One region of the Clostridium gelidum genome, then DNA from elsewhere that is predicted to be linked to it. Evidence: riboswitches for the same ligand, from Rfam matches in the RefSeq annotation. Region 1 holds a riboswitch; the other holds the start of a gene.
The links. Region 1 has a riboswitch for FMN ahead of ribD (bifunctional diaminohydroxyphosphoribosylaminopyrimidine deaminase/5-amino-6-(5-phosphoribosylamino)uracil reductase RibD). Riboswitches for the same ligand answer to the same signal wherever they lie in the genome.
Positions count from the first base shown of each region.

Region 1 (12,327 bases):
TGGACTCTAATCCAAACATGAGTATAAGGTTTCCAAGTTGGAGTTTGTTTAAAGCCACCAGCATGAAGAATTTGAGACATAAAGTTGGTACAATCTCCACCAATGCCTGCAAAAGATTTGTAGTTAGGATTATAATTTAATGCGAATCTTTCAGCATAATTACAAGCTTCTTCTATATTAAAATTAGAAACTTTTCTTTCGGCATGATTGCTATTAGAAAAGAAATTAGAAGTCATAAAGGTTTCATATAATGAATCAATTAAAGAAATGTTATTTTCTTCTGAAATTCTGCTTTTATAAAAAATAGAATTATCTATATTTGATAAATCTGTTTCTAATACATAGTAATACAAAGCGGGCTTTTCTTCTTTTTCTAGTAAGAATTGTATTTGATATTTACCCTGTAAATGTTCTAAAATAACAATATATTCATGAAGGCAAGCAGAGGGGATATTGTTTGGATAATTCTGTATAATGAAAGAGGCTTTAAAATTAAGCTTTAGTTTGATAAATTTGAAGTTTTGATCTATTATATTATAGTTGTAGTCAAACTGAAAATTTTTAAATATAGAATTCAGTTTTTTACTCCATTCAAAATCAAATAATTTCTTTAAATATATTTCTTGCAGTAAAGAGTTATCTAAATCATAAATATTATTAGAACTTGAATTAAGATTATCGTAAGGAGTTGAAAGCAAAGCACATAGATTATATAAACTTTTTGATAACATATATATTTCCTATTAAAAATTATTATATTAATATCTTTATGAAGAAAATTATAAATATATATCAAAATAAGTATATAGTATATAATTTTAATTTCAATGTGGATAAAATATAAATGTGATGAAAAACAAATAAAATCATAAAAATTAATAAGTAGATATATTTGTAAATAATGTGCTATAATATATCGTGATTGAATTCATAAAACAATATATGATATTTTTTATATTTAAATATGAATAATTTAGATATAGAAATATAAATTTGATGAATATACTTGTAAATAGTACTTGTTATAGGATAAAATCAAATTTATTAAAGACTTTTATAAAGGAGCTATAAAAAGAATGCAAGAATTATCTAACGTAATAGCTAACAAATATGAGGAAATAATTGATAAGATAAAAAGTTTTTCAAGTGAATATCTTAGTGATGAATACAAGAATATTTGTATTGGAGCTGCAGAAACATTATTTTTAAACAATGAAGAACAATTAAAAAAGGGAAAAAGTCTTTCATGGGCAGCCGGAATAGTGCATGCTATAGGAACTATAAATAATTTATTTGATTCGAAAGAAGAGCCATATATTAAGGCTACTGATTTATATAAGGCATTTGGTGTTAGTGGTAGTACAGGCTCAACTAAATCAAAAGAAGTACAAAAATTATTAGATTTATCAAAAGAAAATAAACAATGGATACTTGATAATGATAAAAACATAAAAAATTCAATAAACAATAGATTAGAAGAGAAACAAGAAGTTACAGTCACATTGGATGATATATCAAAATCAAGTGAAAAGATTGAAAAACAACAAGAAGAACCTTTTAAATTTGCTGTTCATAAGAATTTTGTAGCAGCAGAAAGAATCTTAGATTATGCATGGAAGCAAAAGAATTATAACAATAAAGCAAAGTATGCAAAAGAGGCACTAAAAATATATGAAGATTGTGCAGATGCATATATTATTTTATCAAAGAATTCTAGTTTAAATAATCTTGAGAAGAAAGCTCTTTTAGAAAAAGCAGTTAAGGCAGCACAAAATCTATTAAGAATAGATAATTTAGAAACTGCAGAGCCGCAAATATTTGAACTAAAAATAGCTGAACCTCTTTTTGGTGCTAAATACAGTTTAGCTGTTCATTTGTGGGAAAATGGAGAAAAAGAAGCAGCAATAGAAAATGCTCTTGAAATTTTAAAATATAATGAGCAAGATAACTTAATGATTAGAAGTTTACTCGCAAATTGGCTATTAACTGAACAAAGATATCCAGAGTTAAAAGATTTATTAGAAAAATATGAAAAAGATAATTCAGCAGCTATAAATTATAGTAGAGTTGCATTTTTATATAAAACTAATGAAATTAAGGCAGCAGAAAATGCATTAAGACGAGCATATAAGAGAAACTCATTTGTAATACCATATATAGTAAAGCAAAAAACAATTCCAAGTTCTGTGCCACATTTGATTAAATTTGGAAGTGAAGAAGAAGCTATAAGATATGCTAGTTTGGGATTAGAGGTCTGGAATGACCCTAAGATGATTCAATGGGTTAAGGAAAAGAAAAAAGATTTTGATATGATAACTTTTAACTAATACTTTACATAAATATAATCATGTGATACCATACAATAGTAAATTGAATAAAGTGTCTTCGGGGTTGGGTGAGATTCCCTACTGGCGGTATAGCCCGCGAGCTTTAAAAAGCAGATCCGGTATAATTCCGGAGCCTACAGTTATAGTCTGGATGTTAGAAGATGATAATTAATATAAATTATATTTAAAATTAAAATTTTAAGTATTCTTATTAGTTTGTATTTGTGCCCTGAATTTTTTTGAAAAATTCAGGGCTTTTTGATTTTAGTAAGATAATATATTGAAACATATATTATTATATATATAAAGCACTCATAACTTTATGTATTTTTAAAAAAGAATCAAAAGTCATGCAAATTACTTTGAAATTTTAATTGTAAATAAAATTAATAATTGCCATTTATAATAAAAACTCTGAAGATTTTAAATCTTTAGAGTTTTTTGAATTTAGAAATTTATAATGGGCAAAATGTATAGAAAGGGAGATGATAATTCTTGGATGAAAAATATATGGAAAAAGCCCTGGAATTAGCTGCGATGGGAATTGGGAAAGTAAATCCTAATCCATTAGTAGGTGCTGTTATAGTAAAAAATGGTCAAATAATAGGAGAAGGATACCATGAATGTTATGGTGAAGCTCATGCGGAAAGAAATGCTGTGAAAAATGCAGTGGAACCAGTAGAAGGTAGTACTATTTATGTTACATTGGAACCTTGTGCCCATTATGGAAAAACACCTCCATGTGTAGATTTAATAATTGAAAAGAAATTCAAAAGAGTTGTAATAGGAATGTTAGACCCAAATGAACTAGTTTCCGGAAAAAGTATTGAAAAATTAAAAGAACATGGAATTGAAGTTGAGGTTGGGGTTAAAGAAGAAGAATGCAAAAAGTTAAATGAGATATTTATAAAATATATTACATCAAAAATTCCATTTGTAGTTTTAAAAAGTGCTATATCATTAGATGGAAAAATAGCAACCTATAGTGGAGAATCTAAATGGATTACTTCTAAAGAATCTAGAGAAGATGCACAAAATTTAAGGAATAGATTGAGTTCAATTATGGTAGGTGTTAACACAGTTATTGCTGATGATCCATTTCTTACATGCAGAGTTAATAATGAAAAGAGATTAATAAGAATTGTTTTAGATACTAATCTTAGGATTCCACTAGATTCAAAATTAGTTAAAAATAATGATAAACTCACTATTGTTGCAACTACATTAAGCTCAAGTGAAGAGAAGAAACAATCTTTAAGAGACTTAGGAGTTAAGGTTATAGAAGTTTCAAAAAAGAATGATAGAGTAAATTTAAAAGAACTTGTAAAAAGCCTAGGGCAAGAAGGTGTAGATTCTATACTTATTGAAGGTGGAGGAACATTAAATTTTTCTGCACTGGAAGAAGATATAGTAGATAAAGCAATTTTTTATATAGCTCCTAAAATATTAGGTGGAGAAAATAGTAAAAGCTGTATAGCTGGAATGGGTTTTTCTAAATTAGATGATGCAGTTAATTTAAAGAATTTGAGTTATAGAAAAATTGGTGAAGATTTAGTAGTTGAAGGATATATAAGGCATAGTTAATAAAGTAATTATAACTTAAAAAGCAACTTTAACAAAAAGTGCATCAAAGTATAAAAAAATAAGGAGGCAAAATGTTTACTGGAATTATTGAAGAAGTTGGAACCCTTAAAGAACTTAGTATAGGAAATGGTTTTGGAGTTATGGAAATCAAATGTAGCAGAGTTTTGGAAGACGCTAAAATAGGAGACAGTATAGCTACAAATGGAGTTTGTCTAACGATTAGAGAGAAAAGTTCAGATTCATTTAAAGCAGAGGTAATGGGAGAAACTTTAGCAAAAAGTAACTTAGGTAGTTTAAAAGTTGGTGATAAGTTAAACCTTGAAAGAGCATTAAGACTTAGTGATAGACTTGGTGGACATATTGTTAGCGGACATATAGATGGAGTTGGCACCATAGTTTCAATAAAAGAAGAAAGAGATGGAACTTGGTTTACAATTTCTGCACCTAAAGAGGTTTTAAAGTACATCATATATAAGGGCTCTATTGGAATAGATGGAATAAGCTTAACAGTTGCTACAGTTTCCGAGGAAGTATTTAAGGTTTCAGTTATACCGCATACTCTTGAAAATACGATTCTTATAGATAAACAAATTAATTCTAAAGTAAACTTAGAATGTGATTTAGTAGGTAAGTATTTAGAAAAATTTATTAATATAAAAAATGAAGAGCAAGAAATTAAAGAAACTAGTAATATTACAATGGATTTTTTAATGAAGAATGGATTTTAGATTAAGGTATATAGGAAAAGAAAATAACAAATTTAGCAGTACAATTTGTTAACTGAGAGTTCTAAGGAATGTTTATGATATTGAATTGAATTAGTATTATGTAAAAATAAATTATTAATGTAGGGAGATAGGATTATGAATTTTTGTAGTGTAGAAGAAGCAATAAAAGATATTAAAGAAGGAAAAATGGTAATAATTGTAGATGATGAGGGGAGAGAAAATGAAGGAGATTTAGTAATTCCAGCAGAACTAGCAACTGGCGAAAATATTAATTTTATGATTAAGTATGCAAGAGGACTTGTATGTGCACCAATAGAAGAGGAAATTGCAATAAGACTCGGATTAAATCCAATGGTTGAAAAAAATACAGATAATCATGAAACTGCATTTACTGTAGCTGTTGATCATATAGATACAACAACAGGTATATCAGCATTTGAAAGAGCTTATACAATAAATAAGCTTGTAACTTCAACAGATAAACTTGATTTTAGAAGACCAGGACATGTATTTCCTTTAATAGCTAAAAAAAATGGTGTATTAGAAAGAGTTGGTCATACTGAAGCTTCAGTGGATTTAGCAAAACTTGCAGGTTTTAAAGGTGCAGCTGCTATATGTGAAATAGTTAAAGATGATGGGCACATGGCAAGAAGAGAGGATTTAATTGAATTTTCTGAAGTACATGATTTGAAAATTTTATCTGTAGAGATGTTAATAGAATATAGAAAAAAATATGATTTAAGTGTATCTAAGGAAGCAGAAGCTAAATTACCAACAAAATTTGGAGATTTTAAGGTTTGTGGATTTAAAGAAAAAGACAGTGAAAAGTGTCATTTGGCATTAATAAAAGGAGATATTACAACCTGTGAACCAGTACTAGTAAGAGTTCATTCTGAATGTTTAACTGGAGATGCTTTAGGTTCTAGAAAATGTGATTGCGGTGAGCAATATGCAAAAGCTATGGAAATGATAGAAAAAGAAGATCGTGGAGTACTTTTATATATGAGGCAAGAAGGTCGTGGAATAGGTCTCTTAAATAAATTAAAAGCATATGCACTTCAAGATACGGGATTAGATACAGTTGATGCAAATTTAGCTTTAGGATTTAAAGATGATATGAGAGATTATAAAGTAAGTGCAGATATGCTTAAAATTTTGGGAATAAATAGAATTAATTTAATTACAAATAATCCAGCAAAAATACAAGGTCTTGAAAAATATAATATTGAAGTAGCTGAAAGAGTTTCAATACAAATGCCTTTAAACAAAAATGATGAATTTTACTTAAAAACTAAAAAAGAAAGAATGAATCATTTATTAAATATATAAAACTAACATATACAATTTAATTTTGGCCTGTTAATACAAATTTAGAAGTGATAAGTTTAATCATTAATAAATTAGTAATTATATAATAAAATTTATACAAAAAATAATTAAAATAATGGAGGAAAAAGTAATGAATATATTTGAAGGAAATTTGATATCAGAAGGATTAAAGTTTGGAATAGTAATAGGAAGATTTAATGAATTTATTGGTGGTAAGCTTTTAGATGGTGCATTAGATGGATTAAAAAGACATGGAGTAAAAGAAGAAGATATTGATATTGCATGGGTGCCAGGTGCATTTGAAATTCCATTGATAGCTAAAAAAATGGCTAAGAGTTCTAAATATGATGGAGTAATATGTTTGGGTGCAGTAATAAAAGGATCTACGCTGCATTATGATTTAGTTTGTTCAGAAGTTTCAAAGGGAATTGCAAATGTTTCTCTTGAAAGTGAAAAGCCAGTAATATTTGGTGTACTTACAACAAATACTATAGAGCAAGCAATAGAAAGAGCAGGAACTAAGGCAGGAAATAAAGGATATGAATGTGCAGTTTCAGCTATTGAAATGGCTAACTTACTTAATACAATAAAATAAAGTAAATATTTAGAGTTATATAAAGATAATTATTTATATGAATTTTGGAAATGTGATTATACATTAAGTTTGTATAATCACATTTTTTATAATATCAGTTGTTAACATACAATATTATGCTACTACCATTTTCTGAGTTTTCAAAATGAATTGTACCACCATGTACTGCAATAATTTGCTTTACAATAAAAAGTCCAAGACCATGTGAAGTACCAGTAGGCATTTCATTAGAAGAGTTTAGATTTTCTAAAACATCATCTTTAAAGCCTGTTCCATTATCTTTAATTTCAATTATGCAGTATTCTTTTTTCTTTTTCATTTCAATGGAAATATCACAACCATTTTCATTATGTTTCATGCTATTTCCTATAATATTATTAAGAGCACGTTCAAATAATCGCATATCACCATTTATCATATAACTTTGAACCTCATCAGAAACTGAAAGTTGTAGAGTGTATTTATCATCACGTAAATTATTTAAATGATCTACGACTATCTTTCGAACAAGTTCTGCAATATAAAAAGGCTGAATGTTTAAAGGCTGCATTTCATATTCAAGCTTTACTGTTAAATTTAAATCATTGACTAGCTGCTTTATTTTTTCGCTTTGCAATCTTATAATGCTAAATTGTTTTCTTTCTTCTTCAGAAAAATTTTTATTATTTTCTAAGGAACTAGAATAGCCCATAATCATAGAAAGTGGAGTACGGATATCATGGGATACTGAGGTAATCCAATTGTTTCTTGCGGTATCTCTTTTTTCTATTAATTTTTGCTGTCTTAATAATTCTGTAGATGTGATATTTATGTTGTTTGCTAAATCTTTAAAAGCCCCTTTAATATTAAGCAAAATCGGCTTTTTTTCAGCCATATCTTCTACTCCTTTTATAATTATACGAAGAGAAAGAAAAAAACGAATTCCAAATAAAAATGCTAATAATATAGCAATTAAAAAATTTATTATTAATCCAGCTAATAACCACTTAGGAGCATTGTACATAGATATTTCAGAAGCTTCAAAATTATATTTCCAAGTGCTATTTTTACTATCACCGAGAACAAATAATCCATTTTCATGTTGCCATTCCTTAACTGGATAATCATTTAGAAACCATTTAGAAAAAGATGCAATATCTGAAGAAGTGTAACTTAAAGGAACATCTTCTGGTAAGTTTTTACTCCATATAACTTTCCCATCATCACTTAAAAGCATTGCCCATTGAAATTTATCTGTTATTAAAGAAGAAGCTTCATCAGATAATATATAGTTTGTACCTTCTCTTTTTAAATCTTGGCTAATATTAGATATACTATATTTAGGGGTTTGATCTTTACTGGAATATGCTGCCCATGAAATTAAAATAATCAAATTAGTTATTAATAGTAATACAGCAATTCCTCCAGCTGAGAGAACATTACGTAAAATTATTTTCATTATTCCCTTCATTTTATGCCTCCAATACAAGCTTATATCCAAGGCCTCTTACTGTTAAAAGGTACTTTGGATGAGATGGTTCTGGTTCTATTTTTTCTCTGAGTCTTCTTATATGTACCATTAGTGTATTTTCATATCCAAATAAATTATCATCCCAGGCAGCTCTGCATAAGGCATCAATAGTAACAATATTTCCTTTGTTAGCATAGAGCTTGTCTAACAAAGCATACTCTTTAGCTGTTAAGGTTAATTCTTCTTCTTGTTTTTTTATAGTCCCACTATTCATATCTATAAGCATATTGCCTAAATAAAAAGTAGGTTTTTCCTTAGGTTTCATACCTGAGGGGAAATATGTTCTTCTAAGTATAATGTTAAGCCTAAGGATTAATTCTCTAGGAAGAAATGGTTTGGTCATATAATCATCTGCACCAAGTCCAAGTCCTAAAAGTCTATTTTCATCTTCATCTCTAGCAGATAAAAAAAGTATAGGAACTGTCGAAATTTCACGAAGCTTTTGCATAAGAGAAAAACCATCTCCATCAGGAAGCATTACATCTAAAATAACAACATGAGGAGTTACCTCTTTAAATTTTTCTATAGCCATACGACAATTAGATGCTGTAAATACTTCATGAAAGCCTTCATTTAACATAATAGTTTTAACCATTTCCAATAGGGAAGGTTCATCGTCTATAATTAGAATTTTTGAATTTTTAATATTATCCATTTTAAAGCACCTTTCTATGTAATTAATTTTAGTTATCTATAACTGTAAATAATTATACACTAGCATTTAGCTATAAAAAATTACTTTTTACAATATTAAGGTAAATGTAAGGTAGAGTTCATTAAGCTGTAAGGTAAGTATTTTATATTTATAAGTGAAGTGAGACAGACATATTTTAGAAAATACTTCAGCAGGTTAAGTTATTTTATTTAATATATTTTAAGAAGAATGAAAGGGGTTATTAGATTTGGAACATATAATTACAACTAATAATTTAAGCAAAAAGTATGGAAATGTTTATAGGGTAAAAGATGTTGATTTAAAGATATCAACCAACACTATTTATGGATTTTTAGGTCCCAATGGAGCTGGAAAGTCTACAACATTAAAAATGATTTTAGGGTTGGCTAAACCAACAGAAGGGGAAATAAAGGTATTTGGAAAATTATCAAATGATAAAAATAGATTAGAGATTTTGAAAAATGTAGGAAGCCTTATTGAATCTCCAAGTTATTATGGACATCTAACAGGAATAGAAAATTTGAAAATTGTTCAAACCTTGCGTAATGCGCCAAAAAAAAATATAGATAAGGTATTAGAGATTGTTAGATTAGACAATCAAAAAAATAAAAAGGTAAATCAATATTCCTTAGGGATGAAACAAAGATTGGGACTTGCAGCTGCATTACTTGATTTTCCTAAGCTCCTTATTTTAGATGAACCTACCAATGGACTTGATCCAGCGGGAATACAAGAAATGAGAGAGTTAATATGTTCTCTTCCTAAAAAATATGGTATGACAGTTGTGGTTTCAAGTCATCTATTAAGTGAAATTGATCAAATGGCTAATACTGTAGGAATTATAAATCATGGAGAATTGATTTTTCAAGATAATCTTGAAACTCTTCATGAAAGAAGTCAACATAAGATTGCAATTAAAACTTTGGATAATGCAAAGGCAAGGAGTGTTTTAAATAGCCAAGGTATTATTTGTGATGCTGAAAGTGAATATTTATTATTACCACAAACTTCTAATGACTTAATTATAAAATGCAATGAATTATTTTATGAAAATAAAATTATGATGCTTCGCATAGAAGAACGTCAAAAGAGCTTAGAAGATATTTTCTTAGAGTTAACTGGAAAGGCAGTGAGCTTATGATGAAAGCACTTTCTATGGAATTTTATAAAATACGTCATCGTAAAATAGGCCTTATGGTATTAGCTATAATTGCAGTACAGTTTATTACAGTTGCCTATTCAATAAAAAGAATGAAACCTTATGAATTACCACAAGGCTGGATGTACTCAATATTATTGTTTGCACAAATTAACTGCTTTTTTATGCCAATAGCGGTAGCTGTTATAGGGTCGCGCTTAAGTGATATAGAGCATAAAGGAAATACTCTTAAATTGTTAAAAGCTATTATGCCAAGCAGTCAATTATTTGCGGCAAAATTTGTATGCGGTACAGTATATATTGTTATTACAGTTATTTTACAAATTGGATTTATGATTTTTGCAGGACATTTAAAAGGTTTTACACAAGAGTTTCCAAGTGGTTATTTTGCTTATTATTTATTATTTACACTTATAGTTAACTTAACTTTATTATTATTACAGCTAATCATTTCATTATTATTTATAAATCAAATGATTTCATTTGTTGTAGCAATTACTGGAACACTTTTGGGAATATTTTCAATGTACATTGGTAGTATATCTAAATTTGTATTATGGGGTTATTACTGTGAATTATCACCAGTAAGAATGAATTGGGATAAAGATACACGAATAATTGATTTATATTGGATTAATATTCCTTTTGGTGAACTTTCAGCATTAGTTGTAATATTTATTTTAATATATATGATCGGGAAAAAACTTTTTGTAGGAAAGGAGATTTAGATATGTTTTTAAATGCATTAAAAGCTGAACAAATAAAACTTCACAAATGCCATATAGGGATAGCGTTTTTTATAATACCATGCATTTCAGCTATTTTAGGAACTGTCAATTACGTAAGCAATATAGATATATTAGACAATGAATGGTATAGTCTTTGGACACAGCATACTTTGTTTTTTTGCTACTTTTGCTTTCCAGCTTTGATAGGAATGTATTGCTCTTATATTTGTAGATTAGAACATATGAATAATAATTGGAATAGCGTTTTAACTGCACCTGTCAGTTTTAGCAGCATATATTTTTCAAAGTTTATCACAATTATGAAAATGTTATTTTTAACACAAGTTTTTGTAGGAATATTATTTTATATTTCAGGGAAAATAGTAGGATTGACAAGTCCAGTTCCAAGCGGTATGTTTTTGTGGCTTTTCTTTGGATTTTGCGCAAGCATTTCTATTGCCTCAGTTCAGCTTGCACTTTCACTGATAATACGAAGTTTTGCAGTGCCAATAGGTATTTCATTACTTGGAGGAATTATGGGAATCGCAGTTAGGGCGAAAGGCCTTGGACTTTACTATCCTTATTCCTTATTTCCAATTGGAATGTGTTCAAACAATCCAGAAAGCAACTTGGAATGCAGTGTAATTTCATTTATGATTTCATGTATTTTATTTGTAATAATATTTAGTGGAGTTAGTATTTTAAAAATGAAGAAAAGATAAAAGAAAATCTATTACAAAATTTATTGAGAATAAGTATAATAGTTATTATAGGAAAATTAAACAGAAAGAAGGTGAACTCTGGTGTTGGTTGGGCTTATTATTTATTTTCATGTGCCTAAGTGTATATAATATCCAACACTGAGATAAAACTATGAAAGAAAAGACAAGTACTATAATAAATGAAATGATAAGATATTATGCAAAAGATCCAAGAAGAGTAAATCACTTTTTAAAGGTATTTTCTTTTGCTAAATCAATAGGTGAGCTAGAAAAACTAAATGAAGAGACTCAAGATGTTTTAGAAGTAGCAGCTATAATGCATGATATAGGAATAAAAATTAGTGAAGAAAAATATAATTCATCAACAGGAAATTATCAAGAGATTGAAGGACCACCAGTTGCAAGAGAAATGCTTTTAAAATTTGAGTTTGATGAAAAATTTATAGAAAGAGTATGTCATTTAATTGGGCATCATCATACATATAGTGAAATTGATGGAATTGATTATCAAATATTAATAGAAGCAGATTTCTTAGTTAATATTTATGAAGATGAAATTAAAATTCCTCAAATAGAAAGTATTAATAATAAATATTTTAAAACAAAAGCAGGAACTGAATTTTTAACCAATTTGTATTTATAAGAAAAATTAATTATATCCTCTCCAATACTTAATATGAGTGCTGGTGAGGATTTTTTAATTTTAGTGAAAGGACTGTAGAAATAAATAAAAAAATTAGTGAAAAGAATGAGGGGATTAAAGGAAAAATAAAGAGGAATTTGTAAAAATTGTAGTATAATGAACGGAGGATATTTGTGAAGAAATAGAGGGGCTACAATTTTTATCTTCTGAAGAAAAGTAAGAAAGTAGTATTGTAGAGATGCTCATAATGTCTAAAATGGGAAGTCAGTGATTTGGATTTTTTAGAAAATAGATACACGAAGGTATCAAGATGTTGCGAGGCTGTT
Region 1 is NZ_AP024849.1:4,431,215-4,443,541, reverse strand. Features, by position in the region: gene psyc5s11_RS20375 (amidase domain-containing protein) at 1-731, opposite strand, end outside; gene psyc5s11_RS20370 (DUF6398 domain-containing protein) at 1,077-2,327, shown strand; FMN riboswitch at 2,378-2,494, shown strand; gene ribD (bifunctional diaminohydroxyphosphoribosylaminopyrimidine deaminase/5-amino-6-(5-phosphoribosylamino)uracil reductase RibD) at 2,823-3,911, shown strand; gene psyc5s11_RS20360 (riboflavin synthase) at 3,983-4,639, shown strand; gene psyc5s11_RS20355 (bifunctional 3,4-dihydroxy-2-butanone-4-phosphate synthase/GTP cyclohydrolase II) at 4,775-5,968, shown strand; gene ribH (6,7-dimethyl-8-ribityllumazine synthase) at 6,099-6,563, shown strand; gene psyc5s11_RS20345 (sensor histidine kinase) at 6,658-8,013, opposite strand; gene psyc5s11_RS20340 (response regulator transcription factor) at 8,015-8,728, opposite strand; gene psyc5s11_RS20335 (ABC transporter ATP-binding protein) at 8,976-9,890, shown strand; gene psyc5s11_RS20330 (ABC transporter permease) at 9,887-10,636, shown strand; gene psyc5s11_RS20325 (ABC transporter permease) at 10,639-11,358, shown strand; gene psyc5s11_RS20320 (HD domain-containing protein) at 11,510-12,001, shown strand.

Region 2 (12,327 bases), 2.4 Mb from region 1:
ATTAAACCTAATATATTTAATTATGAAGAACTTTCTATACGTGATCTGAAGCAAATGTACGATTGTCAGGATAAAAAATATGTATATCATAATTGTATAATAATAGAAAAACAAAATTACATTTAATATATTAGATAAGTGCACATATTTTTTTAAGTGTGTCACAAGTGAAAATTATTACGTTCATATTAAATTTATAAATTAGTGACAGGAAGGCAAGAAATGAATAAAAAATGGAATAATACAGTTTCTGAAAAGGTGGAATTTATAGGTCATAAGATAATAGTTGGCATAGTCTTTTGGATAATATCAAGTGTTGTAATTACGTATCAACAAAATATAATTAAACAAACAGGGAAGGAGTTATTAAGTCTTGTATCTTATATATTGCCCTTTTTAGTTCTTTCATGGTTCATTTCCGTGAGCCGTAAAAAAAATCAATGGAAGCCATTTGGTAGCAATACGGATATAATAGGAATAATAATTATTATAACAGTTTCAGTAATATTAACTTTAACCATAGGCATGCTAAAAGTAATAATTTAATGAACAATCTTCTTAAAAGGTGTAAAATTTTTATTAAGGGGAAGATGGTTATTATGGAAAATTTCACTCCTTTGCTAGTTTTACTATCATTAATAGACAATTTCGCTGACATTTGAAATAATTAAGTAATAAATAAGGTTTAGGATAATGGACGGTGAGCCGTATCATAAGTAAATGAGGACTTTACTAAAATTGGATAAATAATTAGTAGAAATGACTTACCATATAAAAAGTGATATGGTAAGTTTTTCTTGTTATGTATATAATATAGTTATGTAGTGTAGAGGAATTAAATTTAAGAGCAATAAGTTGAGAGTTAATAATATAACAGGTAAAGAAGGATATTAAATGGAAACTATAGCAGGTGTAATAGGAGTAATCATAATAATTATAATCGGAATGCTTTTTGGAAGAATTATGGAGATTGTAGGGTTAGTAACGGAGGTAATAGCTAAATTTTTTCGGAAACTGTTTTAAGAGTTTCCAAAAAATTAATAGTAAGGTCAATTATGTAGAATAAATTAGAACATGAATTTTGAAAATTCTAAGGGGGAATAATAGTGCAAGGGATATCCGTTGGTATTATAGTAGCAATAGCATTCATAGTATTTTTAGAAATGCTCAGATTTTTTAGAAAGATAGTAAATTCCTCAAGAGAAATAGATGAGTTAAAGAGAAAAGTAAATAATATTGAGCAATATATTAAAAATGAAAATAAATAACATTAGATTAAGAACATGTGTCAAATGGTTGTGTAAAGTTTTATGTAGGAATAAAAGCAGTCACATAAAAAAACTAATGACTGATTTTTTAAAGTCACTATAAAAATCAGTCATTAGTTTTAGGCACATGAAAATAAATAACAAGTTCAAAACTGCCATGAATATTTTTCATTAGGCAAGGAAGTAAATTGCTATCATAGCGGGCCTATTATGGCATTTTGCTGACACAGCATAATGGAAAATAGACTGGCAGATGTACTTGTTATTTATTTGATTGTGCCTTAATTATACTTTAAATTTAGATATTGAATTTTGTAGATGGCTTGATAGCTCTGCAAGAATAACCATTGATGAGGATACTTCTTGAATAGAAGCTGTTTGCTCCTCAGTAGCGGAAGCAGCTTCTTCTGTATTTGCAGCATTTTGTTCTATTATGTTTGCAATATTCTTTATGGATTTTTCTACAGCTATTGCATTTTTATTAATTACTTCTGTTTCAATAACAACCTCTTTTATTTTATTTGTTACTTCAAAAACAGATTTTTGTATAAGGTTAAATGAATCATCTGTAAGTTTAAGTGAGGTTGCTTGTTCATCTATTGAAACATTTGTAGTAGTCACTTCAACGACAGCTTTTTCAATATCAGCTTGTACATCCGATATAAGATTGCTTATCTTTTGTGTTGAGTCTTTTGATAGTACTGCTAAATTTTCAACTTCTTTAGCCACTACGGTAAAGCCTCTGCCAGCATCACCAGCTCTGGCTGCCTCTATTGATGCATTTAGGGCTAAGAGGTTTATTTGGTCTGTAATCTCATTTATAAATTCTACAACTTTTCCAATTTCATTGGATTTTATTGATAGATGAGAAATTACATCACTAACATTTTGAGCTGAATTCTTGGTGTTAGACATTCTGTCAATTTGTTGCTTAAGATTTTTAGTTCCATTAGTTACAGTTCCAATTGTTTTATTTGAAAGTTCATTAATATGGAATGTATTTTCTGTTATACGATTTAAACCTTGTACAACATCTTTAACAGAATTATTACTCTTGTCAGCCAATTCAGCCTGCTCTGAAGCACCTTCTGCTATATTAGTAATAGTACATGAAATTTCTTCAGCGCTTCTACCTATTTGATCAGAAGTTTTTGTTATTTCATTAGAAGAAGATGCTACTGCTTTACTTGCTTCTTTAGCCTCAGAAATCAAGTTTCTAACTTTAGAAATAAATTTATTGAACTTTTCAGTAAGCTCATCGAGCTCATCCTTTTTATATATTTTGCCACTTACCGTAAGATCTCCACTTTCTGCTTGCTCCAATAATGTTTTAAATTGTTCTATAAATCTTGTAATTCCTTTATATGTAAATATAATTAAGATAGTGAACAAAATAATTAAGATGATACCAATAACTGCAATGCAAATCAAATTCCTAGTGAAATTATTAGCGTCAATATCAGATTGCTTTATCATATTTTCAGTTCCTGATGTAGCTATAGCTTGTATTTGTTTTACCAACGCATCCATATCATCAGTAGGTTTTCTATCAATACCGTTTACTAATCCATCTACTATACGATAACTTTCTATATTGTTTTGATCATAGCTTTGGATTGCTTTGCCATATTTATTATAAAGATCTTTGTGAGCATTTAACAATGAATCAACTGAAGAAGTATCAATACCTAGTTTTGTCATATCTTCTTTGAGTTTTGATAACTGTGTTTGAACATTGTTATTTTCTTGTGAGAATTGAGAATAATATTTTTTAAAGGATTCAGTGTCACGACCTCTTAAAAGGGTATTTTTCCACTCTTGTACTTGTTTCTTGAAATCCACTTGGGCTTGTCTTGCTTCATCAACTAAATTTATATATTCAGCAGTTACTTGTAGCCTATCTTTATATTTTTCGTTAGAATTTCTAAATGTAATCCCTGAAAAGCTGATTATACTAAGTGTGAATACTATAACCAATGCTATCAGCAGATATAATCTTGTACCTATTCCTTTATTAGCTTTCATTTTAAATTGTCTCCTTTTAAAAATCTACAATGATTTATTTATTTATTAATCAATTATATATATACAGTGTAAACTTGTACAGACTACTGTCAAATATTTTGATATATTAACGAAATTTGAAGTGAAAAGGATATCTTTAATTATAAGAGAAAATATATTGATAATTACCAATACTTGAGATATAATTAAGACAATTATTTGAAAAGGAGGATAGATTATGGCTAATATAGTTGGTACAGTTAGAGTTACTTGTAAGAAGATTTTAGAATCTAGTAGTTCATACGCAAAAAATGGAATGTCAGCTTTTAACGGGAGAAGTGCGTCCATTTTTAGAATAAGTACTGATTATAGTATAAATCCATGATTCTACATCTTTTTTTGTTAGTTGAATTCAAAGTATATGAATTCAGGTTACTAATATGTTAAGATTTTTTAGGACTCAAGGTTTTGTGCTTTGAGTCCTTTTATTGTGTACTTATTTAAATTTTGGCATATTCAAAAAATAACTAGTCAGTATGCTTGTTATTTTTTGAATAGGTCTAATAAGTTTTTTGTCATAAGATTAAAACTTAAGGATATGCTCTCTTCCATAAGCCTTTTATTGTTGTATTTTTTTAATTTTAAATTAAAGAAGATTAGCAAGGGGCTTATTTTTGTTTGTAAAAATTACAAATACAAAATTATATGGAGGCAATAAAATATGAGTATCAATAATAAATTAAAACGAAATATATCAGTCAGTTACGTATATAATTTTCTATTACAATTAAATATCACTTCAGCAATATGGGTTTTATACCTAGCTTTTAGAGGTATGTCCTTAGTTGAAATAGGACTATTAGAATCGGTTTATCACATAACAGGGGTGCTTTTTGAATTACCTACAGGCGTTATTGCAGATGTGTATGGAAAAAAGTTTAGTGTAATTATAGGGAGAATTGTAAGTGTAATTTCTTGTATTCTTATGATAATATCAGATAGCTTTTTAGGCTTTGCAATTGCTTTTTGTTTAAGTGCTGCATCTATGAATTTAAATTCTGGAGCAGCTGAAGCATTAGTTTATGATAGCTTAAAAGAATTAGGAGAAGAGGAAAAGTATAAAAAAATATGGGGAAACCTAGCCTTCGTCATGTCTATTGCGCAAGGGTTAGCTGTTTTGCTAGGAGGAATATTAGCAGATATAAAATTTTTATATGCATATATACTCGGAACTATTCTACAAATAGGAGCTTTAATAGCAGCTTATAGTTTTAGTGAACCACCGATTCATAAAGAAAAAGCTAAAGATAAAGAAGAAGAAAAGCAACAAGGAAACTTAATAGTAAATCAATTAGTAACAAGTATAAAAGTACTTAAAGCAAGGAGAATGGTGCTGTATTTAATACTATTCTCTGCTTTGGTAGCAAGTGTCCAAACGACTGTGTATTTCTACAGCCAAAAGTATTTTTCGGATATGGGCTATTCAAAGACTGCAATTGCCATAATATGTACATTAAGTAGCCTTGTTGATGCAATAAGTTCAAAATATGCATATAGAATTGAAAAATTATTGAAATTGAAAGGAACATTAATAGGCATAGCCTTAGTAAATTTATTTTCACTTATGGGATTAGCGTTAATTAAGAATTTATCTATAGTATTCTTTCTTGTAATATCAATTTCAGGAGGAGTAGGATTTATAATATTCAGTGATTATATAAATAAAAGGATACCATCAGAGTATAGGGCAACAATATTGTCTTTTGACAGTTTATGTTTTAGTGCATTTATGATATTTGTATTTCCTTTGTTTGGACTACTTGCAGAAAAAATAGGCTTTTCAATAACCTTTGGAATTATAGCATTGTTATATGTTCCAGTAATGATGTTTATAATGTTAAAACTTAGAAAACATCAAAATAAAGAAAATGTTGGAGGAATTAAAAATGATAGAATTGGCTTTAAATAAATTACAAAAATATTATGGTGCAACTAAGGTTTTAGAGGATATTACTTTTGAGGTTCAAACAGGTGAAAAAGTTGGGATTGTAGGAAGTAATGGTTGTGGAAAAAGTACACTCTTAAAAATAATTATAGGTAGTGAAGGTTATGAAAGTGGTAATTTGTCCTTTAAAAAAGGAGCAACCTTAGGATATCTTGAACAGATGCCAATTTATCCAGATGACTTTAGGGTCATTGATGTATTAAATTTAGCCTTTGAAAATATTGATAATGTCTATAAGGAATTAGAACTATTAGAAAAGCAACTTTCAAATGCTGATGAAGCTAATATGGATAGGGTATTAAATAAGTATTCAAAGGTACAAGTCCTTTATGAGAGTTTAGGTGGTTATGAAAAAGAGGAGAAATTAAGTAAAGTTTGTAGTGGGCTTAAGATTAATGATGTTTTCAAGGGAAAATTATTCGCTGAGTTAAGTGGTGGAGAAAAGACCACAATAATTCTTGGGAAGATATTACTTCAAAATCCAGATATATTGTTATTAGATGAACCTTCTAATCATTTAGATTTAGAATCAATGGAATGGCTTGAAGCGTATCTTAAAGAGTACAAAGGGATAGTAATAATAGTATCTCATGATAGATATTTTTTAGACAATGTAGTTACAAAGATAGTAGAAATAGAGGATATGGTATCAAAAAGTTATTATGGAAACTATACAGCTTTTGTAGATGAGAAAGAAAGACAACTTAAACTTCAAATGGATGTCTTTTTAGATCAGCAGAAAAAAATTAAAGAGATGGAAAAGTCTATTGCTCAGCTTAGAGATTGGGGAATGAGAGGAGATAATGGCAAGTTTTTTAGAAGAGCAGCAAGTATGCAGAAACTTTTAGATAAGGTTAAGAGAATAGATAAACCTGTAGAAGAAAGGGAAAGTATTAATATAAATTCAGCTACTTCTAATAGGTCTGGAGATAATGTAGTTATAATTAAGGATTTATGTAAAAGTTATGGCCAAAAGATTCTTTTAAATAAAGCTGAATTATTAATAAGAAATAAAGAAAGTGTAGCTCTTCTCGGAGCAAATGGATGTGGGAAATCAACATTGATTAAAATTTTACTTGGACTTAGTGAGGCAGATAGTGGAACTGCAAATTTAGGTAGTTCTATAAAACTTGGATATTTGCCACAAAATATTGTTTTTGAAGATGAGAGCAAAACTATACTAGAATCTTTTAGGGAAGACATAGTAATAACCGATGGAAAGGCAAGAGAATACCTTGCAAGATATATGTTCTTTGGTGAACAGGTATTTAAAAAGGTTGGAACTCTTTCGGGTGGTGAAAGAAGCAGATTAAAGTTAGCTATGTTAATGTATAGTGAAGTGAACTTATTGATTCTAGACGAACCAACAAATCATTTAGATATTGATTCAAGAGAAGAATTAGAAGACTTCTTAAAGGAATTCAAAGGTACAATTATGTTTGTATCTCATGATAGATATTTTATAAATAATATAGCAAGCAGAGTTGTAGAATTAGCAGAAGGATCATTGACTTCTTATGGTGGTAATTATGAATATTATAAAGAAAAGTCAGTTCAGATAAAAAGTGCAACATTAATTATAGAAGCTGCAACTAAAGAAAAAATAGTAAAGACACAAAAAGAAAAAACATCTAAAACTACAAAAGGTAATAACAATGAGTTTAAGAAATCAAAATTAGAAAAACAAATAGAAGAATTTGAGGAACAGCTAAAGGTTATAGAACAGGAAATCAGTAAGTTTTCAACTGATTATGAAAAGCTAAATGCTTTATATAATGAAAAACTAGAAATACAAAATAATCTTGATATATTGATGGAGGAGTATTTTGAATTGTAAGTAAGATACATTATGTAAGCTTTGGACTTGTTATTTATTTTTAAGTGCCTAATGCTGTATTGTATAAGTTTTAATAATGATTTTGCAATATATATTAAAAATTCTAAAATTCTGAAATTCTAAAGAATTTTAAAACTTTAGAATTTCAGAATTTTAGAATTTGCTTGAAAAATGCGGGCTGAGCGGATATAAGTAAAAAAGTAGTTGCAATATATTTACTTTTCATAAATTCATGTGAAAAAAATAGTAAATTACTTGAATATTCCTGTGAGTTTATGAAAAATTGATTAAAAGAAATAAAACCAAAAAGGATCCTAAAACTAAAATATAAGTTTTTTTAGTTATTGTCCTATTGCCGTCATTATCTAATTGGCTTTGCATGCAAGGGAATAGCCAATTACTAAAAGATACTTTCACCATGTATTTATACATATTTTCATAAAGTAAAGTGAAAACTCCAAATAAGAAATATAATAATATGGATATACAATACACTATAAATAGCCAATATAAACTAGGTACATAATAAAAAGATTGAAGCCATTCAGTTAAAACTATTTTAGCTGGAAATATTAAAATTAAGCCAACAAATGATGAGAATATAATGCATATTATTTTTGAAGGAATTACTCTAATCATAGAGAAAGTAGCATATTGTAAAATTCCGAAATATGGTTCAAAATATTTTTTATATGTTTCAAAAAGTGTTGAATTTCCAATAGGAGGTCCACTAAAATAAGGAGGTTTGGGGTAAGCCTCGAAGTTATAATACTTTTTTAAAATTATTATATATGAATAAGTTATAAACATTGAGAATAACCATAAAAATGTCTTTATATAATTATATATTTTTTCGCATTTTAACTCCTGTTTTTCTCTTCTTTGATTTTCTAAAAACTTTTCAATTCTATTTTCATTACACACTATAGGCTGATTTTCTTTCTCATAATCAAAATTATCATTCATTATAACTTACTCCTTAACAATTATATTTTGATCTTTCATAAATAAAATTACTTAACTTCAATATATTTTACTTATTACCACAATTATACATTAATTTTATAAGTAAATCATATAGTTCTAAAAGCAAACCTAAAGCTTTTTCACCATGACCATATTAGAAAAGCTATTAAGTTTGCTATTTTATAACTTATTTGGGAAAATGGGATGAGGAAAAAATTTCAAAATATGAAAGATAAGGCATATGGGCTTGTTATTTTTTTAATTATGCCTAAATATCCATAAGCAAAACAATATGAGAGAAAATATTTTTATTTGCGTTATATAAAGTGTAAGAGCTTTTACAGAATATTAGATTGGAGAAATTTTATGAGGTGTACCGAAAAAAATTATATTAGTAGGCTAAAAAAAGGGAAAGAAGATGCATTAGAATTTGTAGTAGATAATTATTTGGGAATAGTTAAATCAGCTGTATATAAAGTACTTTCACCACTTGGAAGGGATGGGATTATTGATGAGTGCGTAAATGATGTATTTCTTTCAGTGTGGAATAACAGCAATAAATTTAATGGGGAAGAGCTGGATTTTAAGAAATGGATATATAAAGTGGCTAAATTTAAAGCTATTGATTATTACAGAAAAGAAATTAAGAATTCAGACGTTACCTTGGAAGATAAAGAGATAAGTACAAATAAATTAGTTGAAGAAGAAATTATTAATACAGAAGATAGAAATGAATTAATAGAATTAATAAACACCCTTGAACCTTTAGATAGAGATATATTTACTATGAAATTTTTCTTAGGAGTCAAGTCTGATGACATAGCTAAAAAATTTGCACTTAGTAGAGCAGCTATTGATAACAGGATTTACAGAGGAAAGAAAAAACTTAGTAAAGAAATAGCTAGAGTGAAATTGGAGGTAGTGTAATATGAAAGATATTTATGAATTGCTAAATGATGTAGATATAGATGAAAGTGAGATTGGGACAATGGATGTTTCGGAATTTGAAAAAGCAAATGTGAAAAAATCTTTAAAAAAATCAATAAAGAAGAATAATGGATGGAAGAAAAAAAGTTTGGTTGCAGCAGCTTTATGTTGTGTAGTAATTGGAAGTATAGGAGCAGTTGGAATAACAAATCCAGCTTATGCAGCAGAAATTCCCATAGTTGGAGATATATTTAGACTTTTAGATAATGGTAGAACTGGTTTGTATGATAAATACAAGGAAAATGCAAATGAAATTAATGTAACTAAAGAAAGTAATGGAACTGCAATTACTATAAAAGATGCAATATTTGATGGAAAAACAATATCTTATACCTATGAGATAAAAACAGATAGAGATTTAGGTGAAGATCCAATGACATGTGGAGGAGGGGATTTTAATATAAAAGGATATAGAGGAGGAATGACTGGTAGTTCTGAAACAAAAAAAGTAGCAGAGAATACTTATATTGGTCAAGAAAATAGAACAATAGATGAAGAAAAAGATGAAGTGTCCTGTAAATTAATTATAAGAGAAATAATGGATACAGAAGAAAATCATTCTGATGTGAAAATAAGCGGGAAGTGGGACTTTGATTTTAATCTAAAAGCTATATCGAGTGACAAACAAATCATAAATAAAGGAACTGAAAAGGATGGGGCTAAAGCTAATATTGATAGTATTACAAAAACCTCTATGTCATGTATAGTTAATTATTCACAGGTTGTAACTGATGAGTTGAAGAAAAAATGGTTCAATATGGATCTAGAAATAGAGATTAAAGATGACTTGGGTAATATTTATAAAGGAGAAGGTAATGGAGGTCATGGAAATGATAAAGATAATACAATGTATTGGAGTAAAACTTTTGGGAAATTAGATGAAAAGGCTACTAAGCTTATAGTAACTCCTAAAATGCACTTATCTAATACTGGAGGCGGAGTTTCTATGGATGAGAATGGAAACGAAACTGAAATTAAGCATACAGTAGATGCAGATCATCCTGAACATGGAGAAATTCTATTTGATGACATTGTGGTTGATTTAGAAAAATAATATATTGCAAATTATATAATAAAGTTATATAATAAAGAAAATATAATATATCTTCAGGGCAGGGCGTGAATCCCTACCGGCGGTATAGCCCGCGAGCTTTAACAAGCTGATTTGGTGTAACTCCAAAGCCGACAGTATAGTCTGGATGAAAGAAGGTAACTATTAGGAATTAAGATTTTCTTTATTCTTATTTATTGAAGTATGTGCCCTGATGTTTTTTTACATCAGGGCTTTTTTGATTACTTTATTAAAAATAAGAATATATTAAAAATGAAATACCTAATAAGCTACCCAAAGAAGATAACTTTTGGGAGGCAAAAAAATGAATAAAAACACAAACAAAATGGTTAAAATTTCTCTATTATCAGCTATAGCACTTATACTTATGTATTTTGATTTTCCAATACCATTTTTACCAGCATGGCTTAAGATTGACTTAAGTGATGTGCCAGCATTATTAGGTGCATTTGGATTTGGACCTTTAGCAGGAGTTCTTATAGAACTGATAAAAAATATACTAATAGTATTAGTAAAAGGAACACAAACAGGATTAGTTGGAGAAACAGCAAACTTTATAATTGGAGTTGCATTAATATTACCAGCATCATTTGTATATAGCAGAAATAAGAGTAAAAAAGGTGCAATATTAGGAATGGTTTTAGGTGCAGTTTGTATGGAAGTAGTAGCAATAATCGCAAATGTTTATTTCTTATTGCCAGCTTACGGAATGCAAATGTCATCAGCAGAATCAATGAAATATGTTATTATGGGATTGTTACCTTTTAATGGAATAAAGTCTATTTTAGTATCAGTATTAACATATGCACTATATAAAAGAGTATCAGTTTCAATTTTCAAAGCAGAACCAAATTTTGGCAGTCCAGAAAACAAAACAAAAACAATATAATATATATAAAATAAAGAGAAGGCTGTTTCGAAATGATTAAATTATTTTGAAACGGCCTTCTCTTTATTTTGGAAAAATTAAAAGATATATAAATATAAATTATTATAAATATAGATAACCACAGTGGAGCTCATACTTATGCCTACATCCGCCGAAATTGAATACATATTTATTCCGTAGGACTGTGAAAATTTCGCTGGAAGCATTCTAAATGGGAGGTTGCACCCATTATAGTTTTGTCCAAATGTAAAATTTGGACAAACTATAATGGAACAACTTCCCATTAAGAAGCTTCAGCAGCTTATTTTCAATGCCTACTTCATATTATGACCCTTGTGGTTACAAATATGTATCCAATTTCTCTGTTTGGATATTCTCCTAAGCATAGTAAATGTTGAATATAATACCAAGCATAAGTAAAATTTCAGCTGTGGGTATCTATATATGTTACAAAATGATTCTTCATTTAAAATTTAATAAATCCTGTGAGAATTTCATCCACAATTGGTCACAGACTATCTATAAAGGGCATTAATTGTTAATTGCAACATATATATTAAAATTTATAAAATAAAATTGAATATTAAGTATTGTTTTTAATCTTTATATAAATTATAGTGATTATATAAAGTTAAAGTTATAGTGATTATATAAAGTTGAAATTATAGAAAAGCTATAGCTAATTAATAATAACTATTGAATAATAATACTTGTTTTGGTATTATATTAATATAGATTAAAAGTGAAGGAGGTTTAATATGAGTTTTAAAATAAATGACACTGTAACTTGGGTTGGGAAAATTGATTGGGAATTAAAAAAGTTTCATGGAGATGAATATTCTACACATAAGGGTTCTTCATATAATTCATATTTAATTAAAGATGAAAAGACAGTACTTATGGATACTGTTTGGGGTCCATTTACTAATGAATTTATTACTAATTTAAAAAAAGAAGTAGATATACATAAAATTGATTATATAGTTATGAACCATTCAGAAGTTGATCATAGTGGTGCTTTAGTAGAGCTTATGAAAGAGATACCTAATACACCAATTTATTGTACTAAAGCTGGTGTTAGGATATTAAAAGGATACTATCATCAGGATTGGAACTTTGTAGAAGTAAAAACTGGAGATACATTAGATCTTGGAACGCATAAACTTACTTTTATAGAGGCTGCAATGCTTCATTGGCCAGATACTATGTTTACATATTTATCAGAAGAAAATATATTATTTAGTAATGATGGTTTTGGTCAACATTATGCTTCTGAATTTATGTATAATGATAAAGTAG
Region 2 is NZ_AP024849.1:783,125-795,451, forward strand. Features, by position in the region: gene psyc5s11_RS03750 (hypothetical protein) at 1-126, shown strand, start outside; gene psyc5s11_RS03755 (hypothetical protein) at 223-546, shown strand; gene psyc5s11_RS27800 (hypothetical protein) at 895-1,023, shown strand; gene psyc5s11_RS03760 (hypothetical protein) at 1,107-1,268, shown strand; gene psyc5s11_RS03765 (methyl-accepting chemotaxis protein) at 1,554-3,293, opposite strand; gene psyc5s11_RS03770 (hypothetical protein) at 3,511-3,657, shown strand; gene psyc5s11_RS03775 (MFS transporter) at 3,994-5,241, shown strand; gene abc-f (ribosomal protection-like ABC-F family protein) at 5,219-7,114, shown strand; gene psyc5s11_RS03785 (hypothetical protein) at 7,388-8,080, opposite strand; gene psyc5s11_RS03790 (sigma-70 family RNA polymerase sigma factor) at 8,447-9,007, shown strand; gene psyc5s11_RS03795 (DUF4179 domain-containing protein) at 9,009-10,121, shown strand; FMN riboswitch at 10,167-10,282, shown strand; gene psyc5s11_RS03800 (ECF transporter S component) at 10,444-11,028, shown strand; gene psyc5s11_RS03805 (anaerobic nitric oxide reductase flavorubredoxin) at 11,787-12,327, shown strand, end outside.
Region 2: linked by a shared signal. The riboswitch ahead of psyc5s11_RS03800 (ECF transporter S component) and the one ahead of ribD (bifunctional diaminohydroxyphosphoribosylaminopyrimidine deaminase/5-amino-6-(5-phosphoribosylamino)uracil reductase RibD) in region 1 are both predicted to bind FMN.